Regions from separate parts of the Shewanella sp. 10N.261.52.F9 genome, predicted to be linked through region 2. Evidence: predicted binding sites of a transcription regulator. Region 2 holds the regulator's gene; each other region holds the start of a gene.
What was found. Region 2 encodes NrdR, which represses ribonucleotide reductase genes. Its sites were predicted from a motif close to AAACACNANATNTNGTGTTT; they were not measured.

Region 1: nrdA (class 1a ribonucleoside-diphosphate reductase subunit alpha) is a predicted target of NrdR. The motif match lies at 9,261-9,280, and genes of this name have one in related genera.
Region 3: nrdD (anaerobic ribonucleoside-triphosphate reductase) is a predicted target of NrdR. The motif match lies at 2,724-2,743, and genes of this name have one in related genera.

The regions. Positions count from the first base shown of each region.
Region 1 covers NZ_JBFRNX010000018.1:8,949-19,682, forward strand. Annotated here, with positions in the region: gene AB4298_RS12900 (amino acid aminotransferase) at 283-1,476, shown strand; gene serC (3-phosphoserine/phosphohydroxythreonine transaminase) at 1,591-2,682, opposite strand; gene AB4298_RS12910 (serine hydrolase domain-containing protein) at 3,067-4,224, shown strand; gene gyrA (DNA gyrase subunit A) at 4,531-7,248, opposite strand; gene ubiG (bifunctional 2-polyprenyl-6-hydroxyphenol methylase/3-demethylubiquinol 3-O-methyltransferase UbiG) at 7,540-8,250, shown strand; gene AB4298_RS12925 (HAD family hydrolase) at 8,246-8,914, shown strand; gene nrdA (class 1a ribonucleoside-diphosphate reductase subunit alpha) at 9,429-10,734, shown strand, end outside.
Region 2 covers NZ_JBFRNX010000012.1:250,093-260,826, reverse strand. Annotated here, with positions in the region: gene ribBA (bifunctional 3,4-dihydroxy-2-butanone-4-phosphate synthase/GTP cyclohydrolase II) at 1-83, opposite strand, end outside; gene AB4298_RS08895 (riboflavin synthase) at 237-902, opposite strand; gene ribD (bifunctional diaminohydroxyphosphoribosylaminopyrimidine deaminase/5-amino-6-(5-phosphoribosylamino)uracil reductase RibD) at 906-2,027, opposite strand; gene nrdR (transcriptional regulator NrdR) at 2,108-2,557, opposite strand; gene glyA (serine hydroxymethyltransferase) at 2,706-3,962, opposite strand; gene ettA (energy-dependent translational throttle protein EttA) at 4,243-5,910, shown strand; gene AB4298_RS08870 (acyltransferase family protein) at 6,193-7,344, shown strand; gene AB4298_RS08865 (metallophosphoesterase) at 7,401-8,495, shown strand; gene AB4298_RS08860 (efflux RND transporter periplasmic adaptor subunit) at 8,918-10,030, shown strand; gene AB4298_RS08855 (multidrug efflux RND transporter permease subunit) at 10,031-10,734, shown strand, end outside.
Region 3 covers NZ_JBFRNX010000014.1:175,988-186,721, forward strand. Annotated here, with positions in the region: gene AB4298_RS11825 (NADP-dependent oxidoreductase) at 1-979, opposite strand, end outside; gene AB4298_RS11830 (MarR family winged helix-turn-helix transcriptional regulator) at 1,159-1,611, shown strand; gene AB4298_RS11835 (hypothetical protein) at 1,656-2,375, shown strand; gene nrdD (anaerobic ribonucleoside-triphosphate reductase) at 2,776-4,893, shown strand; gene nrdG (anaerobic ribonucleoside-triphosphate reductase-activating protein) at 5,002-5,466, shown strand; gene AB4298_RS11850 (YibL family ribosome-associated protein) at 5,631-5,987, shown strand; gene ribA (GTP cyclohydrolase II) at 6,203-6,832, shown strand; gene AB4298_RS11860 (hypothetical protein) at 6,930-7,742, shown strand; gene AB4298_RS11865 (VF530 family protein) at 7,832-8,152, opposite strand; gene AB4298_RS11870 (S8 family serine peptidase) at 8,341-10,734, opposite strand, start outside.

The sequences.
Region 1 (10,734 bases), on a different contig from region 2:
TAGGTATAAAGTTACTCATTGACGCGTAGGATTCAACACTTTTTTACTAAAATAGGCCTTTAATAGGTAAATTATGTTCAAGTAAGAAAAATGACAACTTATTTCAGCCTGTAAATACCATCATCATGACTAAAAATAAGTAAGTGGAATATTTAATTGCCAAAATAATTCACCATGAAAAATACCTTTAAAGCTGTTCAATTTAAGGATGAATACGTTACTCTAATCCTATAATGATAAGCGGCTTAACAATAGCCGAACACAAAAAAGGTAATTACAGCCATGTTCAACAAATTGACCGCTATGCCAGCTGATCCAATCTTAGGCTTGCTTACAAAATACCGCGAAGATACACATTATCAAAAAGTGGATTTAGGAGTTGGGGTCTATAAAGATGAATCGGGCCATACACCTATTCTTGACTGTGTAAAAAGAGCTGAAAAGTTTCGTTTAGATACGGAGTCAACCAAAGTTTACATCGGACCAACAGGATCACCAGACTTTAATCGCTTAATGTCAGAGCTTGCTTTTGGTATCGATAACCCTGCCTTATTGGCCAACCGAGTACGCACAGTCTCAACCCCTGGCGGTACCGGCGCCCTTCGTGTTGCAGCAGACTTTATTAAGCGCTGCAATCCAAATGCGACGCTGTGGGTAAGCGACCCAACCTGGGCAAACCATACTGGTTTATTTGAAGCAGCAGGGATCACGGTAAAAACCTATCCTTATTATGATTATGACAGTAAATCGCTCAAATTTACTGAAATGAAAGCGGCACTGTCAAACGTTAGTGCTGATGATGTGGTGCTGCTGCACGCTTGCTGTCACAACCCAAGCGGCATGGACTTAACCACAGTACAATGGGATGAGATTATTGCGCTTACTGTTGAGCAAGGCTTTACCCCGCTTATCGATATGGCATACCAAGGTTTTGGAGACGGTGTTGATGAAGACGCCTATGGCGTGCGTAAGATGGCAGCTGCAGTCAATAACATGATTTTATGTAGCTCATGCTCGAAGAACTTTGGCTTATACCGTGAGCGGATTGGGGCTTGTACCATCATAGGTAGTGATGCGTCTCGTGCAGATATTGCATTCTCGGTACTGTTATATGTCGTTCGTTGTATTTATTCTATGCCGCCAGCCCACGGCGCAGCCATTGTTGAAACGATTTTAGGTTCAGAAGAATTAAAACAACAATGGTTAGATGAACTAACCGTAATGCGTGAGCGTATAAACGGTAATCGAGCAATGCTAGTCAATAAGCTCAAGCAAAAAGGAGTACAGCGTAACTTTGACTTTATTGCAGCGCAAAAAGGCATGTTCTCGTTCTTAGGCATAACCGAAGATCAAGTCGCAGAACTACAGCAGCACTATAGCGTTTATATGGTCGACTCTAGCCGTATTAGTATTGCTGGCATTGGCACTGGCAATGTGGATTATTTAGCTGAATCTATCGCTAAAGTGATTTCGTAACGTCACCATCAGTACTGATATCAACGACTTGCGCACAAGCATTACCAGCTAAAGCAAGTAGCAATAAAAAGCCGATAATATTGTCATTATCGGCTTTTTTAATATCAGCATATATTAACTATTTTCTGTAGCAAATTGCTTCATAAAGCTCACTAACGCATCAACACCTTCTATAGGCATTGCGTTGTAAAGACTTGCGCGCATCCCGCCAACACTGCGATGGCCTTTAAGTGCAACTAACCCAGCCGCTTTAGCTTGCTCTAAAAACAATCCATCCAATACCTCATTGGCTAATTGGAATGTCACGTTCATTCGACTGCGGTTTTGCTTGGCTACGCCACTCACATAGAATTCAAGCTCATCGATGCATTGGTAAAGGCGCTGCGCCTTTTCAATGTTAGCCTGTTCCATTTGTGCGACACCACCGCTTGCTTTAAGCCAGCTAAAGACTTCTGCCGCTAGGTACCAAGCAAATGTTGGCGGCGTGTTATACATCGAATCATTTTTTACTGCTAAGCGATAATCCATAATCGATGATTGTGGCAAGCTTGGAAGTGCCAGCAGATCATCACGGACAATTACAATACTTAGACCTGATGGACCAATGTTCTTTTGAGCGCCCGCATAAATCAAACCAAACTGACTGACATCGATATTGCGCGATAGAATATTTGAAGACATATCGGCGACTACTGGCCAAGGACTATTTAACTGTTCAAAGATCTCGATGCCATCAACAGTCTCATTCGGACAATAATGAACATAACGGTAATCTTTATCGATTACACTTAAATCAGGCAAACAAACCTGCTTTACACCGTCAACTAAATCTACAATGTTGAGCGTATCAACATTGTTTTCGCCAGCAAGCGTTATCGCTTCTTCTACTGCCGCTTGAGACCAGCTGCCATCAACAAGGTATAGCGCCTTACCGTCATTACCTAAAAAGTTATTTACTACGGCAGAAAACTGCCCTCGCCCACCACCATGCATAAATAAAACATGGTAATTAGCAGGGATCTGCATCAACTCTCGTAAATCAGACTCGGCTTGTTCGGTTAACGCGATAAATTCCTTACTGCGATGACTGACTTCCATTACGGAAACACCTTGGTCATTCCAATTCAATAATTCTTTCTGAGCCTTTTGCATTACAGCTTGAGGCAACATCGCAGGGCCTGCACAGAAATTAAAAATCGCGCTCACAGTATGATCCTTCTATCGTTATTAGTAGATACATTAGGTTATTTGCATTCTGATTAGCAGTATATCCTAACTGCAGTATTGCTAACATGAAAAATTCCATCGAATGTTCTTCGCCATCATTTTGGTTAATAAGGTGTTTTTATTTTCATATTAGTGACTGTTTTTGTTAAAATTAGCTTCAATAAGTTTATAAAGGCTCGCAAAAATGACTAAATTGCCAAATAACGACACTAAGGCATAGCTTTAGCTATTTTTCCTGTCTAAAAAACGAACCATTAAATTTAACATCTAACGCAAAACTTAAAGTAACTACATTAATTAGTTGCTATGTATAAAAGTAAAATATACTAACCAGACCGTTTAAACGGCACATTGGATCTGTACATGTTTTTAAAACCTATGTTTGTTTTCGGCGCACTATCTATTAGCGCTACTCTACCTTTGCAACAGGCCTTTGCTGCACAATCTCCATATTCACCGCTTGCAGATAGCTTTAAAAAACAATTCCATAAAGAGTTAAAAAGTAACAAAGTGCCTGGCGGCGCCTTTGTTATTGTTGATACTGATAAAGTGATAAAATTAAGCAGCTATGGTAAACGTAGCAAAGGTGGCAGCAAAAATATTAACGCAGATACCGTATTTAGACTTGCCTCGGTTTCAAAAACATTTGCGGGCACACTAGCTTCTATGCTCGTTAATGAAGGGAAACTTGACTGGCAACAGCCTATTACTCGTTATGTTCCTGAATTTAGTTTAGCCAATGGGCAACTAACAAAAGATATCAACCTTGGGCATATTGTTGGTCATAGTACGGGATTAATGCCTAATAGTTATGACAACCTGATAAATAGCAATGTAAAGATGACTAAGATCATCGATATGTTTGATGAGCTTACGCCTATATGTAAACCGGGGATTTGCTATGGATATCAAAATGTGGCGTTTTCATTTATTCAAAGTGCTATTGAAAAAGAGTCTAAACATAGTTATCAAGACTTATTACAACAACGAATCTTTTCACCGTTAAAAATGAACTCAGCTTCAGTCGGTTACAATGCTTTTCAACAAACAAAGAATCGCGCAGAACCTCATGTCAAAACCAAGCATGGATTTAAACAAGTCAAAGTAAAGCCTAACTACTATCAACTTGCACCTGCTGCTGGCGTCAATGCCAGCATTAATGATATGTCGAAGTGGCTAATAGCTAACTTAGGCCAAAATCCTGATATTCTGCCCGTTAGCATTATTAGAGATGTCACCAGCCCAGGCGTTAAAACGACAAGAGAGCTGCGACGCCGTGACTGGCGACAATACCTAGATAGCGCACACTACGGTAAAGGCTGGCGCGTATATGAATTTAATGGCCGTCCACTAATCTATCATGCGGGATGGGTTGCAGGTTATGTGGCAGAGATCTCTTACTCACCTGAGTTAAATATTGGTATGGCAATGTTACTCAATGGCGAATCACGAGTCATTGCACAGTTAAGTTCAACGTTCTGGCGAGACGCATTTAAACAAGCAGATAAGCTCGGGATGTAAATCCAAGTCACTGAATCAAATCTATCGTTTAAAGCTTAAAATAGCCACCAATCAAAGGGTGGCTTTTTTATTTTAGGCCTTTAAAGATGGCTTCAACCTCAACGGAGAGCTAACTAAAAAGCAATGACTTTTAACGCAAGACCTAGAGTTGCTTGGATAATAGTTACTTTCTAAAAATCAGACGATTGTAGTAAAGCTTATTAAAAACTTTGATCGTTGTTTTTGATAAGCTTTATTCATAAAGTAAAAAAGGATGCCAATGGCATCCTTTTTTCATAAGACTAACTAATCACCATTCAGATGCAATTAATCTTCTGTCTTTGGAGTGTCAGTACTTTCCGCTTGCGCATCTTCCGAACTAGTCACTTCTTGACCTTCAGTTTCAGAGGTCGCTTCAGTGACGATAGGATTACCCTCTTCATCAAGCTCTACTTCTGGTACCTGAATTTCATCGATACGCTGTAGACCAACAACTTTCTCTTCTTCAGCAGTACGAATAATTGTCACACCTTGAGTGTTACGACCAATAGTCGACACACCTTCAGCTGGAGTTCTAACCAACGTGCCCTTATTACTAATTAGCATGATTTCGTCATTACCGCCAACTTGTACAGCACCGACTACGGCACCATTACGTTCGCTAACTTTAATAGACACCACGCCCTTAGTACCACGACTCTTAGCTGGGTATTCAGAAAGTTCTGTACGCTTACCGTAACCGTTTTCAGTCACAGTTAAGATAGCGCCGTCACCTTTTGGTACGATTAACGAAACGACAGTTTGACCATCTTCGAGCTTAATACCACGAACACCTGTAGCAGTACGGCCCATAGCACGAAGAGCAACAATTTCTTCGCCTGTTTCAGGGTCAATCTTCACTTCACCCGTTTCAGAGCTACGCGCTTTTTCATTAAAGCGAACGACTTTACCTTCGTTAGAGAACAGCATGATGTCGTCGTTACCGTCGGTAATATCAACACCAATCAACTGATCGCCATCTTTCAGGTTAACCGCGATAATACCGTTTGCGCGTGGATTGCTGTATGCCGTTAATGCTGTCTTCTTCACCGTACCGTGTGATGTTGCCATGATAATGTACTTATCTTCAGCATATTCACGTACAGGTAGAATTGCAGTAATGCGCTCACCTTCAGCCAATGGCAATAAGTTAACAATTGGGCGACCACGAGCTGTGCGGCTAGCTAGTGGTAACTGGTAAACCTTCAGCCAGTACATCTTGCCAAAGTCAGAGAAACACAAAATGGTATCGTGAGTGTTAGCAACCAATAGTTTCTCTACGAAATCTTCGTCTTTCACTTTAGTCGCTGCTTTACCCTTACCACCACGGCGTTGTGCTTGGTAATCAGTCAATGCTTGGTACTTAGCGTAACCCAGATGTGACAATGTCACGACAACGTCTTCTTCATTGATCAAGTCTTCTAGACTCATATCAACTTCGTTAGCGTTGATCACTGTTCGACGCTCATCACCAAAGTTCGTTAGCACCTCTTCTAACTCTTCTTTGATCACTTCCATCAAGCGCTGTGGGCTAGCTAGAATATGCAGTAATTCAGCAATAATTTGAAGAAGCTCTTCATACTCAGCAATAATCTTATCGTGTTCTAAACCGGTTAAGCGGTGAAGGCGCAATTCAAGAATCGCTTGTGCTTGCTGTTCCGTTAAGAAGTATTGGCCATCACGAATTCCGTACTCTGGCTCTAACCATTCAGGACGTGCTGCATCATCACCTGCTTTTTCAAGCATACCTTTAACATGACCAAGCTCCCAACCTTGCGCAACAAGCTTAACTTTCGCTTCTGCTGGCGTTGGAGATGCTTTAATTAAAGCAATAATTGGATCGATGTTAGCTAATGCTACCGCTAATGCTTCTAGAATATGTGCACGCTCACGCGCTTTACGCAATTCAAATACAGTACGACGAGTTACTACTTCACGACGGTGAAGAATAAAGCACTCTAGCATCTCTTTTAGGTTAAACAGTTTAGGCTGACCATTAGTCAGCGCTACCATGTTAATACCAAAAGAACATTGCATTTGTGTTTGTGCATAAAGGTTATTTAGTACAACCTCACCCACTTCACCGCGCTTGATCTCGATAACAATACGCATACCGTCTTTGTCAGACTCGTCGCGCAGGCCGCTAATGCCTTCAATCTTTTTATCTTTAACTAGCTCGGCAATCTTTTCAATCAGACGCGCTTTGTTAACTTGATATGGAATTTCATGAACGATAATACGTTCACGACCATTCTCTTCCTCGATTTCAGCGCGAGCACGCATTACAGCACGACCACGGCCTGTTTTGTATGCGTCGATAATGCCCTTACGGCCATTAATGATTGCTGCTGTTGGGAAATCAGGACCTGGAATGTATTCCATTAACTGTTCAATAGATAACGCTGGTTCTTCAATCAGCGCTAAACAACCCGCAATCACTTCACTTAAGTTATGTGGAGGAATGTTAGTTGCCATACCAACAGCAATACCTGACGAGCCATTCACTAGTAATGTAGGAATACGTGTCGGTAATACTGCTGGAATAAATTCAGTACCATCGTAGTTAGGTACAAAATCTACGGTTTCTTTTTCTAAGTCAGCGAGTAATTGATGCGCCACCTTGTCCATACGGATTTCGGTATAACGCATTGCCGCTGCCGCATCACCGTCAACAGAACCGAAGTTACCTTGACCGTCAATAAGTGGGTAACGCATTGAGAATGGCTGAGCCAAACGAACAATTGTGTCATATACGGCTGTATCACCATGTGGGTGATATTTACCAATTACGTCACCAACAACACGAGCAGACTTTTTATAAGGCTTGTTCCAGTCGTTTTTCAGTTCGCTCATGGCGAACAGTACGCGACGGTGCACAGGCTTTAAACCGTCACGAACGTCCGGTAGTGCACGGCCAACAATTACACTCATGGCGTAATCTAAGTATGAATTTTTTAATTCGTCTTCAATATTAATTGGTGTTATAGATGAAGCCAGATCAGTCATAAACTGCTCGATCCCCTGAAATTTAGCGTGCTATTCCTTTTTCCTAGAATAGCTATGCTTGAAAACGTGATTTGGCATTCTAACACAGTTATTTGATGGCGCTAGACCCAAATTTGGATTCATTTTAAATAAGCGACAAAAGCTAATTCACTTGATTAAAATCAAGGCATAAGCGCATTAATTGCCCACTTTGTACAATAAGTATCAAACAGCTCTATAACTGCTTTGTTTCTTAGCGCTAATCATTATAATGTGGCCAAAAGACGGATTTGTCGCTCTGAGGTAATTTAAGTGCAAACACATAATAATGTCGATCCACAAGAGATTGCGAAATTTGAGAAAATGGCCGCCACATGGTGGGATCCAAATGGCGAATTTAAGCCGTTGCATAATTTAAACCCATTACGCCTTAACTATATCGACCAGACTGCAGGCGGAATATTTGGCAAACAAGTTTTAGATGTCGGTTGCGGCGGCGGTATTTTGTCTGAAAGTATGGCTAAAATAGGTGCCAACGTAACAGGTCTAGACATGGGTGACGAACCGCTTGATGTTGCAAGACTACATGCACTCGAATCCGGCGTTAGCATTAACTACGTTAAAAACACTGCCGAAGCGCACAGGGATGAACACCGTGGCCAATACGACGTTGTAACCTGTATGGAAATGCTTGAGCATGTTCCAGACCCAAGTTCTGTCATTCAGGCCTGTGCCGATATGGTTAAACCAGGTGGATATGTATTCTTCTCAACCATTAATCGTAATATTCGTGCTTATATAGAGACTATCCTCGGCGCTGAGTATCTATTAAAGATGTTGCCTGTGGGTACCCACGATCATAATAAATTTATTAAACCTTCGGAATTAATCGGACTTGCAGATCAAGCTGAGTTGTTTTGTAAGGACGCTGTTGGGATAACTTATAACCCAATCACTGATATTTTTAGATACACCAAAAGTTTAGAAGTTAATTACATGATTGCTACAGTCAAACATGATTAAGGCTAAGCAGATTAAAGGCGTGCTATTTGATTTAGATGGCACGCTTGCTGATACCGCCCCGGACATGGTCACAGCGTTAAATATGACCCTTCAAGTAAATGGATACGAACCAGTGCCATTTGCTCAGTTAAGAGCTAGCGCTTCTCATGGCAGTATTGCCATGATTAAAACAGCGATACCGAAAGTAAAAGATGATGAAATCCCAGCGCTACAACAATCGCTGTTTGATCATTATCAACAGGTAAATGGCGATAATTGCAAACTATTTTCGGGGCTGGAAAACTTTTTACAACGGCTAACTGAACTTGCAATTCCTTATGGCGTCATAACGAATAAACCAGCACGTTTTACTCGACCACTGCTAAACCGACTCGGTTTAACCCCTCAAATGCCAGCCATAGTCAGTGGCGATACGACTTTGCACTCCAAGCCCCATACAGCGCCAATGTTCTTAGGCGCCCAGCAACTCAAAGTGTCTCCTAAGCATATTTTATATTTAGGTGATGCAGAGCGAGATTTAATCGCAGCAAAAGCTGCTGGTATGATATCAGGGCTTGCAGCATGGGGTTATATAAGCGATCAGGATAACCCAAACGCCTGGCCAGCAGATTTAAGCTTTGTATCTGGTGAGCAATTAGTCGAATTTTTCAGTAAATTAGGTTAAAAACCAGACTAGATAATAAACATGTTCCACTTTGATTTGCGTCATTTTAGAATAGTTTTAAATCAACAGCGCTTCCGGCAACGGTTGATTGTTTTCACAAAGTATAACTTAGCACTTTGCGCCACTTAAAATGATCGCTAACGATCGCTCAAGTAAACTGCGATCTTAACGATCATTTTTATTTGCTTAAATCTTCTCCATTCACAAGGAAGTCAAATCAAAACAAGCTTTAACGGTTAGCCTTTACTAACACTTAAGATTATCCTCAAGATATCCACAACTTGTCCCATAAATTCCCACTTGCAAAAATCCCATAACCTCACTATCTTGTAGCTATTGAATCTAAAAACACCATATATTGTGTGTGAGAGACTTAAGCAGGCACTATTTAGTCGTTTGTGTCAACAAAAAGGAACTCTCCGTTTTTACGGTTAAAACTGTTTGTTTACAGGGAAACGTACGGTGAACCTGAACAGGTCACTTTCATAAATATAAAAACCAAGGTCTATCTTTAATGAATAGCAATATGACAGTCACAAAGCGTAGTGGCGAACGTGAGACGATCGATCTCGACAAAATCCATCGCGTTATTGAATGGGCAGCAAAGGGACTAAACAATGTCTCTGTATCGGAAGTTGAGCTACGTTCTCACCTACAATTTTTCGACGGTATTGCAACTGAAGCTATCCATGAGACTATCATTAAAGCCGCTGCAGACTTAATTTCTCCTGAATCACCTGATTACCAGTTTTTATCAGCGCGCTTAGCTGTATTCCATCTACGTAAAAAAGCGTTCGGTCAATTTGAGCCGCCTAAGCTTTACGAGCACGTAGTAAACCTTGTTGAGCTTGGTAAGTACGACCAGCATATTTTAGAAGACTACACAAAAGAAGAGATTGATATCTTAGATAGTTATATCGATCACTGGCGTGATATGAACTTCTCTTACGCTGCGGTAAAGCAGTTAGAGGGTAAATATTTAGTACAAAACCGTGTTAGTCACGAAATTTATGAAAGTGCGCAGTTCTTATATATCTTGGTTGCTGCTTGCTTATTTGCGAAGTACCCAAAGGATACGCGCCTTCAATACGTTAAAGACTTTTATGATGCTACTTCAACATTTAAGATCTCGCTACCAACGCCAATCATGGCTGGCGTGCGTACGCCTACTCGTCAATTCAGCTCGTGTGTATTGATTGAATGTGGTGATAGTTTAGACTCTATCAACGCGACGTCTTCTTCAATCGTTAAATACGTCTCTCAGCGTGCTGGTATTGGTGTCAATGCCGGTCGTATTCGCGCACTAGGTAGCCCTATTCGTGGCGGTGAAGCATTCCATACGGGTTGTTTGCCATTTTATAAGTATTTCCAAACGGCGGTTAAGTCTTGTTCACAAGGCGGCGTTCGTGGTGGTGCTGCGACTCTTTTCTACCCAATGTGGCATTTAGAAGTTGAGTCATTATTGGTACTAAAGAACAACCGTGGTGTCGATGACAACCGTATCCGTCACTTGGATTACGGTGTACAAATTAACAAAGTCATGTACCAGCGTTTGGTTCAAGGTGGCATGATCAGCTTGTTCAGCCCATCAGACGTACCAGGTATGTACGATGCATTCTTCGAAGATCAGGAAGAATTTGAGCGTCTATACCTTAAGTATGAAGCTGACCCGAGCATCCGCAAAAAGCAGATCAAAGCGGTTGAGTTATTCTCACTTATGATGCAAGAGCGCGCCTCTACAGGTCGTATCTACATACAGAACGTGGATCACTGTAATACTCACAGCCCATTTGATTCTAAGGTTGCACCGGTCCGTCAGT
Region 2 (10,734 bases):
TCTCTGTCTTCGTCATCCATCAAGATGACCATCTTACCTAGACGAATATCTTCGATGATCTCTTCTATACTATGTAACGCCATGTTCAGACCTTTATTTTTTGCCACTACAATGAACAACTTGCATCGAGGTCAATGCTCTCTTGTAGTGAGTTATTAATGATTATTCTTGTATCTTCCGCTTAATATAAGCTGATTAAGACAAATTTAATCGCCAAAACAGCCTTAAGCCAGTATTTATCTTAAAAATCCTGAGCGAGCTAACAGTTCCATAGTCACTTCAGACTTAGGTTTACTGTCTTGCGCTTGACTGCCATAGCTCATCAAACGCTCTAAATGTCTCGCAATTAAGTCCACTTCAATGTTAACGCTTTCACCAGCTTTAAGATCCACTAACGTAGTTTCACCAGCTGTATGCGGCACAATAGTCAGTCTAAACTTATGCCCTTGCACCTCGTTAACCGTTAAGCTGACACCATCAATAGTTATTGAGCCTTTATGGGCGATATAACGCCCCAGCTCTGGTGGTGGAGATAACCAAAACTCAATAGCTTGACCGCGAAATTGCCTATCGTCCACATGAGCAATACCGTCCACGTGGCCACTTACCATATGCCCGCCTAAACGAGTCGTTGGTGTCACCGCTTTTTCAAGGTTAACGGCTTTTCCTACTTGATAATGAGAGAAACCCGTCAAACTTACGGTTTCGGCAGAGATATCTGCTACATAACCATCGCTCATGAGTTCGACTACGGTTAGACATACGCCGTTAGTGGCAATACTGTCACCCAGTTTAACGTCTGATAAATCTAATTTGCCGCTGGCAACGGTTAAGCGAATGTCGTCACCGCGACGTTCTACTTTTCTTAAATGACCAACTGACTCAATAATCCCAGTAAACATAGATTAATTACTCACTCTTAACGTTAAGCGGGTATCTTTGCCCACTTTACGTTCATCGATTAGGTTGATTCGCGGGATGTCTGACATCGTTTGGAAGTCATCTAGCGTAAGTAAATTACGCCCATGCCCGCCTAAAATCTTCATCGCTTGATACAATACTAATTCATCAGCCAAGCCTTGGTTCAACACTGCGCCAGCCAAGGTTGCTCCCGCTTCTATCAATACAGAATTACACGTTTTACCCAGTAGAGTTAACAAAGCCTGCAAGTCTATGCGGTCATTAACGGTTGGTAATACTTGTTGCGACATATGTGCAGGCCAAGCTGCTTGAACATTTGAAGGGTAAGGTTTGCTACTCACCAATAACACTGGCGAAGCTTGCTTAAATAAGTTTAGCTCAGCACCAAGACGCGCTTGCGTATCGACGACAACACGCAACGGTTGATGGATTTCAGCAGGTGCGAGTTGATTTGCCAACCAGCCTAACTCGCTATGACGCACATTAAGACTTGGGTCATCAGCGAGAATAGTTTCAACGCCAGTAACCAATGCACAATGCCGCGCACGAAGTCGCTGTACATCGCTGCGTGCTTCAGGGCCTGTTATCCACTTAGACACACCATTTGATAATGCAGTCTTGCCATCAAGACTTGCTGCAAGCTTTACTGTTACCCAAGGCAACCCCATTTGCATGCGTTTTAAAAAGCCCAAGTTAACCTGCTTTGCCTCTTCAGTCAGCAAGCCAACATCCACTTGAATTCCTGCATCGCGTAGCATAGCAATACCGCGGCCAGAGACCTCAGGATTAGGGTCGGTTACAGCAATAACCACCCGACTAACACCATGCTCTATTAATGCTTTAGCACAAGGCGGAGTGCGCCCATAATGGCTGCATGGCTCAAGCGTGACATAAGCAGTAGCGTCTTTAGCATCATCCCCAGCCATGTTTAACGCATAGACTTCAGCATGAGGACCACCAGCACGGATATGATAACCTTCACCGACGATTACGCCATCTTTAACGATAACGCTACCTACACTAGGATTTGGACGGGTGGTGTACATGCCTTTTTGTGCCAACTGAATGGCAAGGCTCATCATTTGACTATCTTCGCTAGACCACATAATGGCGGCAATTCCGATTGTTGATTTGATGGAGAGCCCAGTCGTGAACTGCGCCCTTGTCACTTAGATTACTTTCTAGGTTATTTTTGCAGCTTAGCGATAGCGTCGCCAAACTCTGAAACATCTTCAAAAGCGCGATAAACTGAAGCAAAACGAATATAGGCAACTTTATCTAAGTTAACCAACTGTTCCATCATCAAGTTACCGATCATTTCAGATTTCACTTCACGTTCACCTGTGGCGCGCAAAGTCGATTTAATCTTAGTCAATGCCTGCTCAATTTGATCCATTGATACAGGTCTTTTCTCTACGGCTCTTAACATGCCACCACGCAGCTTTTCTTCATCAAAAGGCTGGCGACTACCGTCTTGCTTTACCACACGCGGCATCACTAACTCCGCGCCTTCAAAAGTAGTAAAACGTTCGTGACACTGAACACACTCTCTACGTCGACGCACCTGGTGGCCGTCAGCGACTAATCGCGAATCAATCACTTTTGTGTCAGTTGCGCTACAAAATGGACAATGCATTTAGCCTCCGGTTAGAAATTAGGTCGTTTCACTCACTGGATTTAGCTAAACCTCAGAAAGTAGACTCGAATCAAAAGTATGCTTGAATACAAACAAAAATGGCCGCATAAATGCGGCCATTGGAGTCTACCTGATTTAACCCTTAAGGTTAACCGTAAACAGGGAACTTAGCGCACAATTCTAGAACCTGAGCCTTAACGCGCTCGCTAACGGCTAGATCTGAAATGTCGTCTAAGATGTCACACATCCAGTTAGTCAGTAACACTGACTCTTCTTCACCAAAACCACGACGAGTGATTGCTGGAGAACCAATACGTAGACCAGATGTCACAAATGGTGAACGAGGATCGTTTGGCACTGAGTTTTTGTTTACTGTGATGTTAGCGTTACCTAGGGCAGCGTCAGCATCTTTACCAGTGATATCTTTGCTGATTAAATCAAGCAAGAACAGATGGTTGTCAGTACCGCCAGATACCACATCGTAGCCACGCTCGATGAAAGTACGTGCCATTGCTTTAGCGTTAACAACAACTTGCTCTTGGTAAGTGGTGAACTCTGGGTCTAGTGCTTCTTTAAATGCAACCGCTTTAGCAGCGATAACGTGCATTAAAGGACCACCTTGGCCACCAGGGAATACCGCAGAGTTTAGCTTCTTGTAGATATCTTCATCGTTGATAGCAGAAAGAATCAAACCACCACGAGGACCTGCAAGCGTCTTATGGGTTGTTGTAGTGACAACGTGTGCGTGTGGCATTGGGCTTGGGTAGATACCTGCTGCAACTAGACCGGCAACGTGAGCCATATCAACAAATAAATATGCGCCAACTTTGTCAGCGATTTCGCGGAACTTGCCCCAATCAATGATGCCAGAGTAAGCGCTGAAGCCCGCAATAATCATCTTTGGTTGATGCTCAACAGCAAGACGTTCCACTTCAGCGTAATCAATCTTACCTGTTGTTTCGTCAATACCGTACTGAACTGCATTGTATAGCTTACCAGAGAAGCTTACATGAGAACCGTGAGTCAAGTGACCACCGTGCGCTAGGCTCATACCAAGAACGGTATCGCCGCCTTGAAGCAGTGCCATAAATACGGCCGCGTTAGCTTGTGAACCAGAGTGTGGCTGCACGTTTGCGTAAGTCGCGCCGAATAGCTCTTTTGCACGAGAAATAGCAAGCTCTTCAACAATATCTACATGCTCACAACCACCGTAGTAACGCTTACCAGGGTAACCTTCAGCATATTTGTTAGTTAGCTGTGTACCTTGCGCTTCGATAACACGAGGACTAGTGTAGTTTTCTGAAGCAATGAGTTCGATGTGCTCTTCTTGGCGGCGCGTTTCATCTTCAATTGCTGCAAATAGTTGTGGATCGTAATCCGCGATATTCATATCTTTTTTCAGCATTACTCACTCCAGCTGTAAAATTGTTCTAGTAGGGTTGCGCGGTATGATACAGCGCATTCGATCACAATCCCAGTATTTACAACATGAAATTACTTGCAATTCTAGATGAGTGAGTTTTGTAAAAAGCACTAATAGCAGCTAACAACAAGTAAATATTGTTATGACCGATATCAAGCTGACACACACTGAAACTGCGCGAATTCAGATTTAAGTTCTGCATTGAATCGAGTAGAATTGCCAGCAATCAACATAGAAAAAATACAATCAAAGAGAATTAAACATGGCTCAATTTGTATATAGCATGCTTAGAGTGGGCAAGATTGTCCCACCTAAAAAACAGATCTTAAAAGACATCTCATTAAGCTTTTTCCCTGGCGCTAAAATCGGTGTTTTGGGTCTTAACGGCTCTGGTAAGTCTACCCTACTTCGCATCATGGCGGGTCTTGATACTGAAATTGAGGGTGAAGCTCGCCCAATGCAAGATCTTAAAATTGGTTACCTACCGCAGGAACCAAAGCTAGATCCAAACCAAACAGTTCGTGAAGCCGTTGAAGAAGCCGTTGCAGACGCCAAAAACGCCCTAGTACGTTTAGATGAAGTCTATGCACTTTATGCTGAGCCTGATGCAGATTTTGACGCACTTGCAAAAGAGCAAGGTGAATTAGAGTCAATAATCCAATCTCAAGATGCGCACAATCTAGATGTGGTTTTAGACCGTGCAGCTAACGCACTGCGTCTTCCTGATTGGGATGAGAAGATTGAAGTGCTATCAGGTGGTGAACGTCGCCGTGTAGCGATTTGTCGTCTGCTACTAGAAAAGCCTGACATGCTGTTACTTGACGAACCAACCAACCACTTGGATGCGGAATCGGTTGCATGGTTAGAACGTTTCTTACAAGAGTACACGGGTACTGTTGTGGCAATTACCCACGATAGATACTTCCTTGATAACGCAGCAGGCTGGATCTTAGAACTTGACCGTGGTGAAGGTATTCCATGGGAAGGAAACTACTCTTCTTGGCTTGAGCAGAAAGATGCCCGTCTAACGCAAGAATCTGCCACTGAAAGCGCACGTCAAAAGACTATCGCCAAAGAGCTTGAATGGGTACGTCAAGGTGCTAAAGGCCGTCAGTCTAAAGGTAAAGCACGTATGGCTCGCTTCGAAGAGCTTAATACTAACGACTACCAAAAGCGTAACGAAACCAACGAACTCTTTATTCCGCCAGGACCGCGCTTAGGTGACAAGGTTATCGAAATCAATAACCTGACAAAATCTTATGGCGACCGCGTACTGATTGATAACTTGAGCTTCTCAGTACCAAAAGGCGCAATCGTCGGTATTATCGGTGCTAACGGTGCGGGTAAATCAACATTATTTAAGATGATTTCCGGCGCTGAGCAGCCAGATAGCGGCACCGTAGAGCTCGGTGAGTCTGTTCAAATCGCATCGGTTGAACAGTTCCGTGATTCAATGAACGATAAGAACACGGTTTGGCAAGAGATCTCTGACGGCCAAGACATTATGCGTATCAACAACACTGAAATTCCAAGCCGCGCTTATGTAGGCCGCTTTAACTTCCGTGGTGGCGATCAGCAAAAGATCATCGGTACATTGTCAGGTGGTGAACGTAACCGAGTGCATTTAGCTAAGCTTCTACAAGCTGGCGGTAACGTACTGTTACTGGATGAGCCAACCAACGACTTAGACGTTGAAACATTGCGTGCACTTGAAGAAGCACTACTTGAGTTCCCAGGTTGTGCCATGGTGATTTCACACGACCGTTGGTTCTTAGATAGAATCGCAACTCACATCCTAGACTACCGCGACGAAGGTAAAGTTAACTTCTATGAAGGTAACTACACTGAGTACTCAACATGGTTGAAAGAAACCATGGGTACAGACGTTGTTGAGCCGCATCGCTTAAAGTACAAGCGTATGGTTAAGTAACACTCATCGTACATATTCAAAGGAGGCTTAAGCCTCCTTTTTTATTGTTCTAAAACAATCAATCCGCCTGCAGCCCCAATTTCCAGTACAAATATAACAAGCGCTCTTTTATTAAGCCAAAGATCCTCCACTCGAGAAGCACAAATATTTTGCATTTCGGCAACAAAATCCTTATTAAATATGCCAAAATGCCAATTGGTATAAATTAACCAATTAAAACGGCAGCAGTTTCCCTGTCTCTAAAATAATAAAAATGCATTTACATCAGTAAGGCTGCAATTAATGGACAAGAATGCAATGGACGATAAAACTCGCTTATCTCAGGCTAACAGCAGTGCCACTAGTGCCCCCTCAATAAGCACTCAGGAGCCTGCTATTCCAGCCAAAAAATCAACCGGCTTTTTAAATAGCATTAATCATTTCCGCGGTATTGCCATTATCTTTATTGTAATGGCTCATTGTTATCGCCCTGCGGGCTGGGAAGTGGAAACCTTTGCCGACAAAGCTTGGTTTAACTTGATGATGAACGGCACGGTCTTTTTTGTGTTTATCTCAGGCTTTTTGTTCCACCATGTGTTCTATCACCGCTGGGACTACAAAAAGTATATGAAGAGCAAAACTAAATTTGTTTTCCTGCCTTATTTACTTTTATCTTTACCTTGGATTGTTTGGCACCTTACAGTAGGTACCGACCCAATGATGCATAAAGAGATGGCAGATATTACAGGCCCAGCCGCGGCTGCAAGCTGGTATGTCATAACTGGTCGAACTTTGACTGCATATTGGTATATTCCTATGGGAATGATGTTATTCGCCCTATCGCCTTGGGTCATGTATCTCATTAAAAAGCAGCAAGTACTCTACTACGCTATTCCGCTGTTAATCATTGCGATACTGGTACATAGACCGGTTTCAAACCTAAATGCGATTCAATCTTTAGTCTACTTTTTACCCGTCTACCTACTTGGGGTTTGGGGTTCAGCCCATCGCGAAAAACTATTCCCATTTATCGATAAGTATTGGCTGCCAATGCTACTTACAGGTATTGCCCTAGCCCTTATACAAGCGCAGTACTTTGGTGCCGGAACACTAAATAAAGCGCCATTTGAAATGACAGTGCCTGACTTAATGTTGCCGCAAAAAATCTTGCTCACGCTAGTAATATTGGCGATTTTAAACAAGTTTGAGCATATCTCGATTGCACCACTGCAAAAGTTAGCTGAGGTCAGCTTTGCCATTTACTTTATTCACCCTTGGATCACCACTCCATGGTGGATGCTCTATGACAGTCCAGATCTATTTGGCCTTGCCGGTAAAGGAAATGTGTTTACCACCTTATTAGTTACCTTGGGCGTGATTGCGATTTCCTACGTTATTGCAATCATCATCAAGAAGTTACTGAGTAAGCGCAGCCGTTATTTAATTGGCTGGTAAATAACTTATTACCTTGAAAAACTTGATTTAAAGACACAAAAATAAGAAGTACAACAATGACTAAATCTTTATTATTAGCGGTCAGTTTACTGACTACCACTTGGCAACTGCAGGCATCAGAGCCTGTTGCTTATCAATTTGACGGCCCTTATGTAATCGATAATTTGGCAGAATCGCAGACAGTCACTAATGGCAATCAATCACAAACCGCTTATTGGATTTGTAATGCTAAGCTACAGTCCACTGTAATCAGCAATAATAGCCTTAAGCGCCCTGATAACTGTGGTCAATTACCTGAGCCGCTGCTCAGCAATGCCATTAAACAAGTGATGCCTGATAGCTACAGCGGTGTTAATAATATCGTTGCCCTCAGCGATGTTCATGGTCAATACGATGTTTTAATCAGCCTGCTTAAAAACCAAAAAATCATCGATGCTGATAATAACTGGGCTTTCGGTGATGGTCATATGGTTATTACCGGCGATATGTTTGACCGCGGCGACAAGATAAACGAAGTCTTGTGGTTTGTTTATCAACTGGATAAACAGGCAAAAGCAGCAGGTGGCATGCTACATCTACTCATGGGCAACCATGAACAGATGGTACTTGGCGGCGACTTAAGATACGTGCATGAGCGCTATGATCTGGCCAGTGAATTAATGGCAAAAAGTAACGATGAGCTTTATGGCGCCGACACCGAAATCGGTCAGTGGCTTAGAAGCAAACACACCTTAGTGAAAATCAATGATGTACTTTACATGCATGGTGGAATTAGCAGTGAATGGTTAGATCGCGGGCTGACAATCGCGCAAGCCAATAGACTATTTAGAGACAATATTGGTAGACCCAAAAGCGAGCTTAAACAGGATGAGTTATTAAACTTCCTGTTTTATGGCAACGGACCCACTTGGTATCGTGGCTACTTTAAAGATAATTTTACTGAAACCGAGCTTGATAAAATTCTCGCTTATTTCAAGGTTAACCATATTACCGTCGGCCACACCTCACAAAAACAGGTGCTAGGCCTGTTTAATAATAAGGTGATAGCCATTGACAGCAGCATAAAACTAGGCAAACAGGGCGAGTTATTACTGATTGAAAATAACCAATTTAGTCGTGGGTTATTCGATGGTTCGCGACAAGCGCTGTAACAGTCTTAATTTGCCCCAGTACAGCTAGTTAAACACTAAGCACTAAAAATAGAGCCGACCAACAAGGTTGGCTCTTATAGTCGTATCTGAGCTTACCCTCTGAGGCATTAACAACTAACCCCATTTCTATTACAGGCTTAACAGTTGCGATTTAATAAGCTTTGCCTCATCAAAACAACTTGTATCGGCAAGCACACACGAACAACCTCCTCCTAGGCTCATTACGCTAAATGATTCAGTTCCCTCCTTTGCCGATGAAACCAAGATGATAATATTGATAACGAAAGGTTAACTTTGATCCATTTAAGATAAAACCATGTAAAACATTAACTTATACTTTTCCTTACTTTACATTGCTTTACTCTACAAAGGCCGTTTTTTATCTAAAATAATCCCAACTTTGGCAGGGTAAGTAATCATTCATGAAACCATCTTATTTTTTAATTCCTTTAATCTTGATTGTCGCGGGTGCTGTTTCGTATAGCAGCTACTCAGAAGCTAAACGCACCGACACTAAAGATCGTCCTGTGCGCACCGTCCCGGTTGTAACTGGATTGGTCGAACAGCATGACTTATCTCAGTCACTGTCCTTGATTGGTAAGCTCGATGCTGAGCAATCGGTATATATTGCACCGCAAATTGCAGGCAAGATTAAGTCTATTCAAATCAATACTGACCAAGAAATCAGTCAAGGCCAGATTTTAGTACAACTTGATGACGCCAAAGCACAAGCAGCCCTTGCAGAAGCCAATGCTTACCTCGCCGATGAAAAGCGTAAACTTAAAGAATTCCTTAAACTCATTGATAAAAACGCCATCACTAAAACTGAAATCGATGCCCAAACCGCCAGTGTGGATATGGCACTCGCTCGCCTTGCAGCGGCGCAAGCCGACCTTGATTACCATTACTTAAGCGCACCATTTTCAGGTACTGCAGGCCTTATAGATTTTAGCCAAGGCAAAATGGTCACTGCGGGTACAGAGCTATTATCACTTGATGATCTGTCAAGCATGCGACTTGATTTACAAGTGCCTGAAAACTACCTGTCACAGTTAAGTGTTGGCATGGCCGTTAGTGCTAAGAGTCGTGCTTGGCCAGATCAAGCCTTTATCGGTAAAGTCATCGCCATCGATTCTCGCGTCAACCAAGACACCCTAAACCTCAAAGTCAGAGTGCAGTTTGATAACCCTCTACATCAATTAAAGCCAGGCATGATGATGTCTGCAACCATGTTATTCCCGAGCGTTTCTGAACCTGTGATCCCAGTACAAGCGCTAGAATACTCAGGGACTAACCGCTTTGTTTATGTTATTGGCACTGATGGTATTGCTAAGCGCACTAAAGTTACTTTGGGCGCACGTATTGATAATGAAGTACTGATAACAGAAGGACTTAGCATTGGCGATAAAGTGGTGGTTCAAGGTTTAGTGAATATGCGTGATGGTCTGCGTGTGGATGATTTAGCCGAATCAGCCCTCGTTAAAAAACCAGCCAATGAAGCGAAAGAAGAACAACAAGCAAGAGGAAGCATCTAAATGTGGTTGTCTGATGTTTCAGTAAAACGCCCGGTTGTTGCCATAGTACTTAGTTTATTACTCTGCGTTTTTGGCGCAGTCTCTTTCACTAAACTTGCTGTTCGTGAAATGCCGGACGTTGAGAGCCCTGTGGTTACCGTAATGACCACCTATGAAGGTGCCTCTGCCACCATCATGGAAAGCCAAATCACCACCGCATTGGAAAGTGAGCTAACCGGTATTAGTGGTGTTGACCAGATTCAGTCTGTTACCCGTAACGGCATGTCACGAATTACGGTCACTTTTCTATTAGGTTGGAACCTAACTGAAGGTGTCAGTGATGTACGCGACGCAGTTGCCCGCGCACAGCGCCGTCTGCCCGATGAAGCAAACGATCCTATTGTGTCTAAAGACAACGGTACTGGTGAGCCATCGGTATATGTCAATTTAAGCTCGTCTGTAATGGACAGAACACAGCTAACGGACTACGCGCAGCGGGTACTTGAAGACAGGTTCAGCCTAATATCAGGCGTGAGTAGTGTGGATATCTCTGGTGGCTTGTACAAGGTCATGTACGTACAGCTTAGTCCAGAGTTAATGGCTGGTCGTAATGTTACTGCCGCCGATATCGTGAAAGTACTCAATAAAGAAAACGTTGAAACACCCGGCGGTGAAGTACGTAACGACACCACCGTTATGGCTGTTCGTACCGCGCGTTTATACCA
Region 3 (10,734 bases), on a different contig from region 2:
TCTTGCCACGGTTCTTGCCTTCAAATAGGCCGATAAAGGCATCTGGTGCTTGGCTTAAGCCTTCATAGATGGTTTGCTCAGCATGGACTTTACCGGCTGCTAACCATTGACCCATTTGCGCTGCAAACTCGCCATAATGCTCCCAGTGCTCAAATACAATAAAACCTTCAATTTTCAGTTTCTTGATAATGATCTGTGCAAGATTACTTGGCCCCGGTGTTGGCGCCGTGTCATTATACTGGGCAATCATGCCGCATACTGCAATTCGGCCATGATCTTTCATATTGTTTAATGCTGCACTAAGGTGGTCGCCACCGACATTTTCAAAGTAAACATCAATACCTTCAGGTGCTGCTTGGGCGAGTACAGCATTTAAATCGCTACAGGTTTTGTAATTTATAACTTCATCTACGCCTAACTTCCGCAGATAATCCGCTTTGTCATTGCTCCCTACAGAGGCGACTACACGTGCGCCCATAAGTTTACCAATTTGTACGGCAACACTGCCTACGGCTCCTGAAGCGGCTGATACAAAAAGAGTTTCGCCAGCTTTTAACTCGGCAATACGGTTAAGCCCTGTCCATGCGGTCATTCCCGGCATACCTAATACGCCTAAAAAGTGTGATTCACACAGTGGGGTCTCTGGTAGACGTGTTATTTCGCTACCGTCAGTGACATAATGACTGCGCCAACCAAGCATGCTGGTAACTTTGCTACCGATAGGAAATTCAGGGTTGAGTGACTCAATCACTTCTCCAATAGCACCGCCATCTAAAGCTTTACCAATTTCAAAGGGAGCAATATAACTTTTTCTATCGATCATGCGGCCACGCATATAAGGATCAACAGACATCCATAAGTTTTTCACCAAAAACTCACCCGGCTTAATAGCTTCTAGCGTAAGCTCTGCTTGGTTAAAGTTATCTGCTACTGGCATGCCTTCTGGACGAGACTTTAGTTGAATGACTTGGCTTTTCATATCTTCCCTTAATTTGTTTGTGCGCAAAGTAATTGTATGCATCATAGATAAACACATTTGAAATTGCAAATAGTTTGCGCGCAAACTACTTGCTCGCAAATATAACTAATGCTGGCTAGTGTTAGTGATTTATGTGGGTTAATATTAGCGTTATCTCGCCTAACTAAAGTTTACTTGTAGTGACCGAAAACGACGTAACACGATCTTCTAATGCTAGCCTTTCTGACAATGTTTGCTTTGCACTTTACACTGCGACCAATGCACTAATGCGAGCCTATCGTCCATTACTTGAAAGATATGAACTTACTTACCCACAATATTTAGTGATGCAAGCGCTTTGGCTAAGTGACAGAGTGAACCTAACCCAAGTGTCGCAATCAACTCGCCTTGATATGGGAACCTTAACGCCGATTGTTAAACGATTAGAAAGTAAGGGTTTTTTGCAGCGCCTCGCTGATGAGACCGATGAGCGGAAGAAAGTGATTGCTTTAACTCTTGCAGGGGTTGATTTGAAAGTAGAAGCACAAGCCCTAAAACAAACCTTGCTAGATAAAGTCGATATGACAGCACAAGAGGTTGAGCAGCTTAGAGGTCTATGTCTAAGTTTGACACAAGAATTGACGCAAAAGTAATCACTTGTTTTGCAAATCGATAAGTCGGCACGTTAAATGCTTTATTGGCAGTATCTCTTTATTACGCCGACATTTTGACGATGAATCCACTGAGCAGTATTAATCACGCAATCAACAATAATGCAGTATCTGACGCTTACGGTGTTAATAGTGGTCAGTCAAATGTCGGTAATACTGCTAGGGTGGGGAGTTCAGGCGCTAAATCAGCGGAGTCGGCAGCAAGCGAGCTGACGACAAAGGATAATACCTTAGTTTTGTCCGGCCGCGCTGAACGCGCCCAAAAAATAGAAGCTATGGCTAATGACTTCTTCAAAGGTGGTAACTTCACTTCGGCGCAACTGCCATCTTTAATTCAACGCTTATATCAAGATGGTATTTTGTCAGAAGGGCAATTGAATCGTTTATCTAGCAGTGGGTTTGATATTCCGCCCGCCGACAATCAGTCATTATCAGACTTTATTGATGAGCAGCGTAGCGCACTCACTAATAACGAAGAAGATAAAAAATTGGCAGAGATGCTAGATGATGCGAAGTGGGTGATGGGCACAATGGAAATTTCACAATCTCCACTCGTTGCGCAAAAGGCCAATCGTGTTTCTAGCCAGATTACCGAGCTGCTGCAGTCAGACAGACCATTAACTGATGAGCAAAGAAACCACTACCAAGGGATCAAGTCGTTAATGCAGTTAACCTCGATGACTGGCGATCATCAACAAGACAATGGTCAGCTTAATAGTTACCTTGCATTGGCAAGTCGTCACTAAACTGAGCCGTTTTTTGTCTTGAATTACACTTTATCATCAGTCAAAACGACTCCACAGAGATAAGCTCTTAGTGCTAATCGCTTTACCTTTATTAAACTAGCCAATAGGTTGCAGTCAGCAAGCTGCAATGGCGGATATTTCTGTTGATTTTTATCCACAATTTATACCTCAATTATCCTGCTTCTAGCCCGCTTCTTTGCCTTCGTCAAGGCCATTATTTTAGATAAGCGGGTTTATTTGCATAACTGTTTTCTTATTGTCTTCCTCTTTTAAAATAATGATCTGGATCAAAGTACTTAACGCAAATTTATAGCTTAATGCGCCACATATTGTGATTTATAGAAAAAGTGGCACTATATGTAGTGTTACTTAGTTGAGCGACCTAAAGAGGATTTATACAATGCCAGTGGTTATTAAACGGGATGGTTACCGTACGCCTTTTGACGAAACAAGGATTAAAGATGCCGTGATAGCAGCTGCTAACTCGGCAGGCATTGAGTGCACTGACTATGCACAACAGGTCGCTGAAATTGTTACTGCTAGTGTGGCTGATTTAGACGAAGTTAAGATCCATGATCTGCAAGATACTGTTGAAAATTTGCTGATGGAAGGCCCTTATAAATCACTTGCACGTATGTACATTGAGTATCGTCATGATAGAGATGTTCATCGCGAAGTGAGCAGCCGTTTAAACACTGAGATCCGTGGTCTTGTTGAGCAAAGTAATGCGGCATTGTTAAATGAAAATGCCAACAAAGACTCAAAAGTTATTCCGACTCAACGCGATCTACTTGCAGGTATCGTGGCGAAGCATTACGCCAAATGCCATATCTTGCCAAAGGATGTGGTTGCGGCTCACGAGTCAGGTGAAATTCATTACCATGACTTAGATTATGCACCATTCTTCCCTATGTTTAACTGTATGCTAATTGATTTAAGCGGCATGTTAACCCATGGCTTTAAAATGGGTAATGCTGAAATCGAAACGCCTAAGTCTATTTCGACAGCGACAGCAGTAACTGCGCAAATTATTGCGCAAGTTGCTAGCCACATCTACGGCGGTACAACCATTAACCGCATCGATGAGGTATTAGCACCATTTGTGACTAAGAGTTACGATAAGCACTATCAAGTGGCGCTTAAGTGGGAAATTAGCGACGCTGAAGCATTTGCTAAAGCACAAACTGAAAAAGAGTGTCACGACGCATTTCAGTCATTAGAGTATGAAGTAAACACATTGCATACCGCTAATGGCCAAACGCCATTTGTTACTTTTGGCTTTGGTTTAGGTATCTCTTGGGAATCTCGTTTAATTCAGCAATCAATGATGAAAGTGCGTATTGCTGGTCTCGGTAAAAACCGTAAAACAGCAGTATTTCCTAAGTTAGTATTTGCAATTCGCGACGGTGTTAACCATAAAGCCGGCGATTGTAACTACGATATCAAGCAACTTGCTCTGCAGTGTGCTTCAACTCGTATGTACCCAGATATCCTTAACTATGAACAAGTTGAAAAAGTAACTGGTTCATTTAAGACGCCTATGGGTTGCCGTAGCTTCTTAGGTACTTATGAGCAAGATGGCGAATTAGTCCACGAAGGCCGTAACAACCTAGGTGTAGTTAGCTTAAACTTGCCACGTATCGCTCTTGAAGCTAAAGGTGACGAGGCTGAGTTTTACCGGATTTTAGATACGCGTTTAGAGATGGCTCGTAAAGCTCTTGATACTCGTATTGCTCGTCTTGAGGGCGTTAAGGCACGTGTTGCTCCTATCCTTTATATGGAAGGCGCTTGTGGCGTGCGCTTAAAGGCTGATGACGATGTATCAGAAATCTTTAAAAATGGTCGTGCATCAATTTCTTTAGGTTACATTGGCCTACACGAAACAATTAATGCGCTTTATGGTACTGAAGAGCATATTTACGATAGCGAAGTGCTACGTGAGAAAGCGATTGCAGTGATCAAGCATATGAAGCAGGCAACCGATAGCTGGAAAGCTGAGTCTGGTTATGCATTTAGCCTATACAGTACTCCAAGTGAAAACCTATGTAGTCGTTTTTGCGCATTAGACACTAAAGTATTTGGTGTGGTTGATGGCGTGACAGCAAAAGGTTATTACACTAACAGCTTCCATTTGGACGTTGAAAAGCAGGTTAATCCGTACGACAAGATTGACTTTGAATTGCCGTATCCAGAATTAGCTAACGGTGGATTCATCTGTTACGGCGAATTCCCTAACATGCAAAATAACGTTGAAGCATTAGAAAACGTTTGGGATTATAGCTACCACAAAGTGCCATATTACGGTACTAATACACCGATTGACGAGTGTTATGACTGCGGATATACCGGCGAGTTTAGCTGTACAAGTAAAGGTTTTACTTGTCCTAAGTGTGGCAACCATGAGCCAAGCCGCGTATCGGTAACTCGCCGTGTGTGTGGTTACTTAGGTAGTCCAGATGCAAGACCGTTTAACTACGGTAAACAAGAAGAAGTTAAGCGCCGCGTTAAACACCTATAGTACTTGTACTCAATGTAGGTAAAACGGCTAATGCTTCAATGTGTGTTAGCTAAAATTAAGGTGCTGTGTTCAGCACCTTTTTTGTTTTCTAGCTGGAATTAATTGATTATGAATTATCATCAATATTATCAAACCGATGTGATCAACGGTCCGGGCACGCGAGCGACACTATTTGTGTCAGGATGTGAGCATCAGTGCCGTGGTTGTTATAACCAGTCGACGTGGAACCCTTGTTCAGGGCATTTGTTCGACGAGCAGATGCAACAACGTATTATTGATGATTTGAATGATAATCGAATTAAACGACGTGGTTTATCACTCTCTGGTGGTGACCCACTATTTCCTGCCAATGTTGCAGCGATATTAGCGCTGGTAAAGCAAGTTATAGAGCAATGTCCAGCTAAGGATATCTGGCTTTGGACGGGCTATCGTCTAGAAGAATTAAGCGCAGAACAACAAGCTGTTGTGGATTTAGTTAATGTGGTTGTCGATGGTAAGTTTGAGCAAGAGCTTGCCGATCCTAGCTTGGTTTTTAGAGGTAGTAGTAACCAGACAATCCATTATTTGCGATAAATACGCTAATGGTGCGAAGCAACTTGTATGTTGTTTCACTATAAACCTAGGTAAAACTGGTTTATTTGCTGTTATAATGTGGCAATAATAGAAAACGGCGTCAGATCACTGAGGCTGTTTTTGTTTCTAAACGTGTTATTTAGATTTGAATTTAAGGTTTGTAAATGAATTTAAAGCAGGAGCTGCAAACGCTCAACGATAAGTTAGACAAATTTCGTCGTAAGCTAGCAGCAGCTGAAAAGCGCAGCGATCCAACAGTTGTGATCCAGTTTAAGCAAGAAATTGCAGCTATCACTAAGCGGATCAGTAGCGTGAAAGGTCAGCAAACACGTGAACTAAGCAAACAAGGCGGTACTGTTGCAGGCCTTAAGTTTAGCCGTGTATTGACCAAAGCAGAACAAGCCGACATGGGTAAGTTGAAAAAATCGGTTAAAGGACTTGTGGTTGTTCACCCTATGACGGCGTTAGGCCGTGAAATGGGTATTAAACAAGTCACAGGTTTCGCACCAAAAGAGTTTTAAGTACTTTTAGTTATTCATTTAGTGAGCCGCTTCAAGGTTATCACTAGATAGTAAGCTTATGCTGGCTCGAAGACAGTTAAGGTGAATTTGAAAATCAATGACACCTTAAACTGACTAAATCATAGAGCTAGCAAGAGTTTCGTCTCAAGCCATTTATTTTCTTTATCAGGACGTTTGCAGTCTCAAGGAATGAGAGTTGTCGTTAAGGTTTTTTCATGTCGATTAAATACATCGCGTCTTCAAAACTACCAACACCTTGGGGTGTTTTCGAAATGCATGGTTTTGAAGATAGTGAGACGGGTAAAGAGCATGTAGCACTTACCTTTGGTACATTTTCTCCAGACGTCCCTGTTTTAGGGCGTATTCATTCAGAATGTCTAACCGGTGATGCATTATTTAGTTTGCGTTGTGACTGTGGTTTTCAGTTGCAAACCGCAATGCAAAATGTTGCGGAAGAAGGCCAAGGTTTTATTCTTTATCTACGCCAAGAAGGGCGTGGTATTGGCTTGCTTAATAAAATCCGTGCTTATGAGTTGCAAGATCAAGGTGCAAATACGGTTGAAGCTAACGAGCGTTTAGGCTTTGAAGCTGACATGCGTAAATACGATATGATTATTCCTATGATGGAAAAAATCGGAATCGCAAAAGTACGCTTAATGACTAATAATCCACGTAAAGTAAAAGCCATGCAAAGCTTTGGTCTTGAAGTGGTAGAGCGAGTTCCACTGCAAGTGGGTAAGAATCGTTATAATGAAGATTATCTGAAGACCAAATCGACTCAATTAGGTCATATGATGTCAGAACATCACTTTATTGAGACTGATCCTAAAGCGAGTGAAGATTAACTTGCTCGGATAAAGCGTCAATTCTCATGGCTTTTACCCCTCTATATCGCTATATTCGGGCTATCAATTAACATTTTATTTTATATAAAGTTTGTTTATGGCCCGTTTGCGTTACCTTGTTTTATTACTGCCGCTGTATACCTTATCCGTTAAGGCTGAGACCGAAGTTGATTATAGCCATTACGCATTTGCTAATTATCTTGGTAGTGGAATTTATCGAACCTCTGGTCAAAATGCGACCGTCGCTAATATCCCGTTAAGCTTTGACTTACAACGGAGCGATACTGAATCGTTAGTGCTTAATACTCCTGTTTCTATGGGTTTTTTCAATTTTACTTGGAGTGACTTACCAGACGGTGACTTTCCGTCTAGTGTTGGAACTCTCGCTATTACTCCTGGTATTGAGTACCGAGTTAAAACGTCAGACACTCATGAGTTTCAAACCTATGCCGATCTAGGCTTTGGTACTAACTTTACCAATAGCAATGACGTCATGATCTATTCTGCTGGGATGTCGAGCTTACTTGATTTTGAACTTGGCGACACATCGCCCATTTGGGTTAATCGCGTTTTCTTTGCTGGCTATACCACATTAAATGACAATAGTAGCGAGACCTATTCTGCGCTGCAGTCAGGTGTTGATATCGGTACGAACTATTATTTTCAAGTGAAAGGGGTCGAGGTCGAACCGCGATTTTTTGTGGCGGGTTATTGGTACTTTGACCGCTTAAAGTTTACTACACCTTTTGAGGACGATGTATTAGTCGCCAATAGCTATGAGGTTGGAATGACTTTCGCTTTTTCTAAACCAGTAGGTTGGGACTTGATTAATATTGAACGTTTTGGCTTGAGTTATCGTGCAGGAGATGGAGTGGAGGTTTGGCGCTTAATCTTTGAGTTCCCGATATAGTGCTAATCTAACTTAAGCTAATGACGGGAATTAGCAATAGGTTGGTTTATCAATCAAACCAACCTATTCACGTCTATCTTCGTCGGTGATTACCTGTCGCCCCAGATCTTTATATTAGCAGCTGGCAGTTGTTTTCTTTGCTTCACAGGCTTAGCTATGGCGGGTTCATCACTGTACGCTTTAGGTGCAGGTAAAGGTAGCTTGTTCATTTTCAAGTAAAGGTATTCCACTTTATCTCTTGCCCATGGGGTTTTACGTAAAAACTTGAGGCTAGATTTAATACTTGGATCATGATTAAAGCAGCGGATATCAATACGGCTGCCTAGCTCTTCCCAACCATAGTGATCAACAAGATCAGTTAATAAATCTTCGAGCTTTATGCCGTGGAGTGGATTGTTTGCTTGGGTCATAGTGTGGTTGCAATCATCTTGTTGGTACTTACCTGAATGAGCTAATTATATCAGCTTATTTGTGGCAGATCTTTATAGATTGAATACGGCTTGCAATTGGCATGACTCAACCTATGTCATTGACGTCATCACCCCTAAATAAAAAGAGAGCTTATTAAGCTCTCTTTAATCATTTTGCTACTGCAAGTTTATTGGAAGCTGAGTTCCCATGAGTTAATGCTGCCAGTATCACGGCGCGCACTATCAACAGCTTTTAGTTTCCAGTCACCAGCAGAACCAACACCTGACATATCTACAGTATATGTTTTGATAATGTCATTACTGCTGCCACCTGAATTGTCATGTAAAACTGCAATTTGGCCTGTTGGGCTATGAAGCTCAACCTGTAGATCGCCAATATAAGTGTGGCTGATGTTAACCTTGACTGTAACGTTCCCAGAATCACCTGTACGCGTTGCTGCAATGACACTTTCAACGCCAACGCTACTGTTATCTGGAATATTGTAGCTGTTAGTGTTGGTGTATGTTGCTGGGCCACCGGTATTACCACCACCAGTTGACTCATTAAAGCTAGCAACTAAATTCACTGAGTTAAATGCACTGTAACCTTGTACCATCACATAATAGGTACCAGATTGCGCATTAGTGATAGGGCATGATTCATTGTTACCATTTTTCCATGGACGACAATCATAGCTATTACTTGTCGGAGATGCGCCATACTGAACGTATAGATCTGCATCGCCTGTTCCGCCGCTCATATTAAAGCTCAGATCAGTTGCACCAGCTGGTACATCTATTGAGTAATACAGCTCATCACCTTTAGCGCCTGCAAGGTTTGCCTTAGTGACACCATTGACTAATACGTTGTCACCAGGCCCTGTTCCTGGGTCTGTTGGACCATCACAAGATTGGTCTAAATAGGCTTTAGCTGCATTTGCGTCTACTAAACCAAAACCCGTTTTATTATCACGGCCTGCAGTTTCTAAATCTTCTGCAGTTGCTTTTAGTGCATTACGAACCTGTTCTGCACTACATTGAGTGTGATGACTCCAAACTAATGTTGCTACGCCCGATACATGAGGGGTTGCCATTGATGTACCGTTGTAATACTCATAGTCTTCATTATCAGTATTAGAAACCGTAACACTGCTACCTAGTTGGTTTTTAAGTGCTAAACCCGTAGCACGGTCAACTGAAACTGACACTAATGGGGCTTCGTTATTGCTATCTACAAGGAATGGGTTTTGTAAACCGGGTAGGGTGCTATTACTGTAAACAATAGCTGCGGTTGCTCCGGCTGTCGCACAAGCTTTTACTGCATTGATTTCAGGGTAGCTAGTACCTTGGTTACCAACGCGTTCGACTAAACAAACTTTGTTACTCATGTTGCCACAATTAAATGTACTGCCATTAATTGTACATTCTGCCAAAACGCCTGTTGCACTGCCGATAAATGGCGAGCTTACGTGGCTAGAACCAGATTGTACGTAGCGATTATGAGGCACAACACCATTATCAAAGTAAGACTGACCACCAATATTAATGTCTGCTAGGCGGCCTTCACCTCGGGTTACAGTAGATAAAATCGCTTCACCGGGACCAGAGATCTCAACTTGATCGGTATATTGCGAAAATGCGGCATGATCTTTATTACTGTCGACTGCAGCAACTGACATCACAGAGTCATAAGAGGCTGGGTAGCTATGGGTGGCGTTACCGTCGTTACCTGCAGCTGCAATAAGTAAAACACCATTACTTTCATGAGCGGCTAAGGCATTTCGCTCGCTGTTGCTTGAGCTAGAACCGCCAAGGCTCATAGTCACAACATTGGCTCCATTATTCACACAAGTGTCTACGGCTGAAATCAGTGATGATGAATAACCCCAACCCGACGCGTTAAATACTTTAATAACGTGGATGTTGGCATTTTGGTTTGGCATGACACCAACAACCCCTTCGTTGTTAGCTATTGCAGCAATAGTGCCGGCTACGTGAGTACCGTGAGCATTGCCTGTTCCTGGATCGAACCAGTTTGCTGTCCCTGAATTATTAGTACCTGTGACATTATTGGCATTGAGGTCATTGTGGCCTCTATCGTATCCAGAGTCGATAATACAAATGGTACGGTTACCTGCTTGGCTATCACTCAGGCTCGTTGCACCTACATAGGTTTGCCCCCAAGGCGTAGTTTCAGATAATAGACGGCGAGGCACATCTTCTTCAACATAATCAACATCTGAGCGGAATCTTAAGGCTTGAATGTTGTTGTTATCGAGTTTAACTGAGTAGCTATTAGTGCGACCAATTCGTTTCATCTCTTTAGCTGAAACGCTATTTAGAGCACGAAAGTGAGAAAAAACTTCATTTGTTCTAGGCTCGTATTGAGCATCTTGCATGCTATCAGTGGATTGTACGAAGCCAGCAGCTGCATTGGCGTTTTTAAACTTAACGATATAGCGCTTTGGCAAAGGATTATCATTGCTTATTTGCGCGCTATTCACGCCAAGGTTAGGGTCAAATGAAGGAGCTGCACTTACACTTGCAGAAACCGCAAGTGCAAGCACAGAAAGCGATAACGC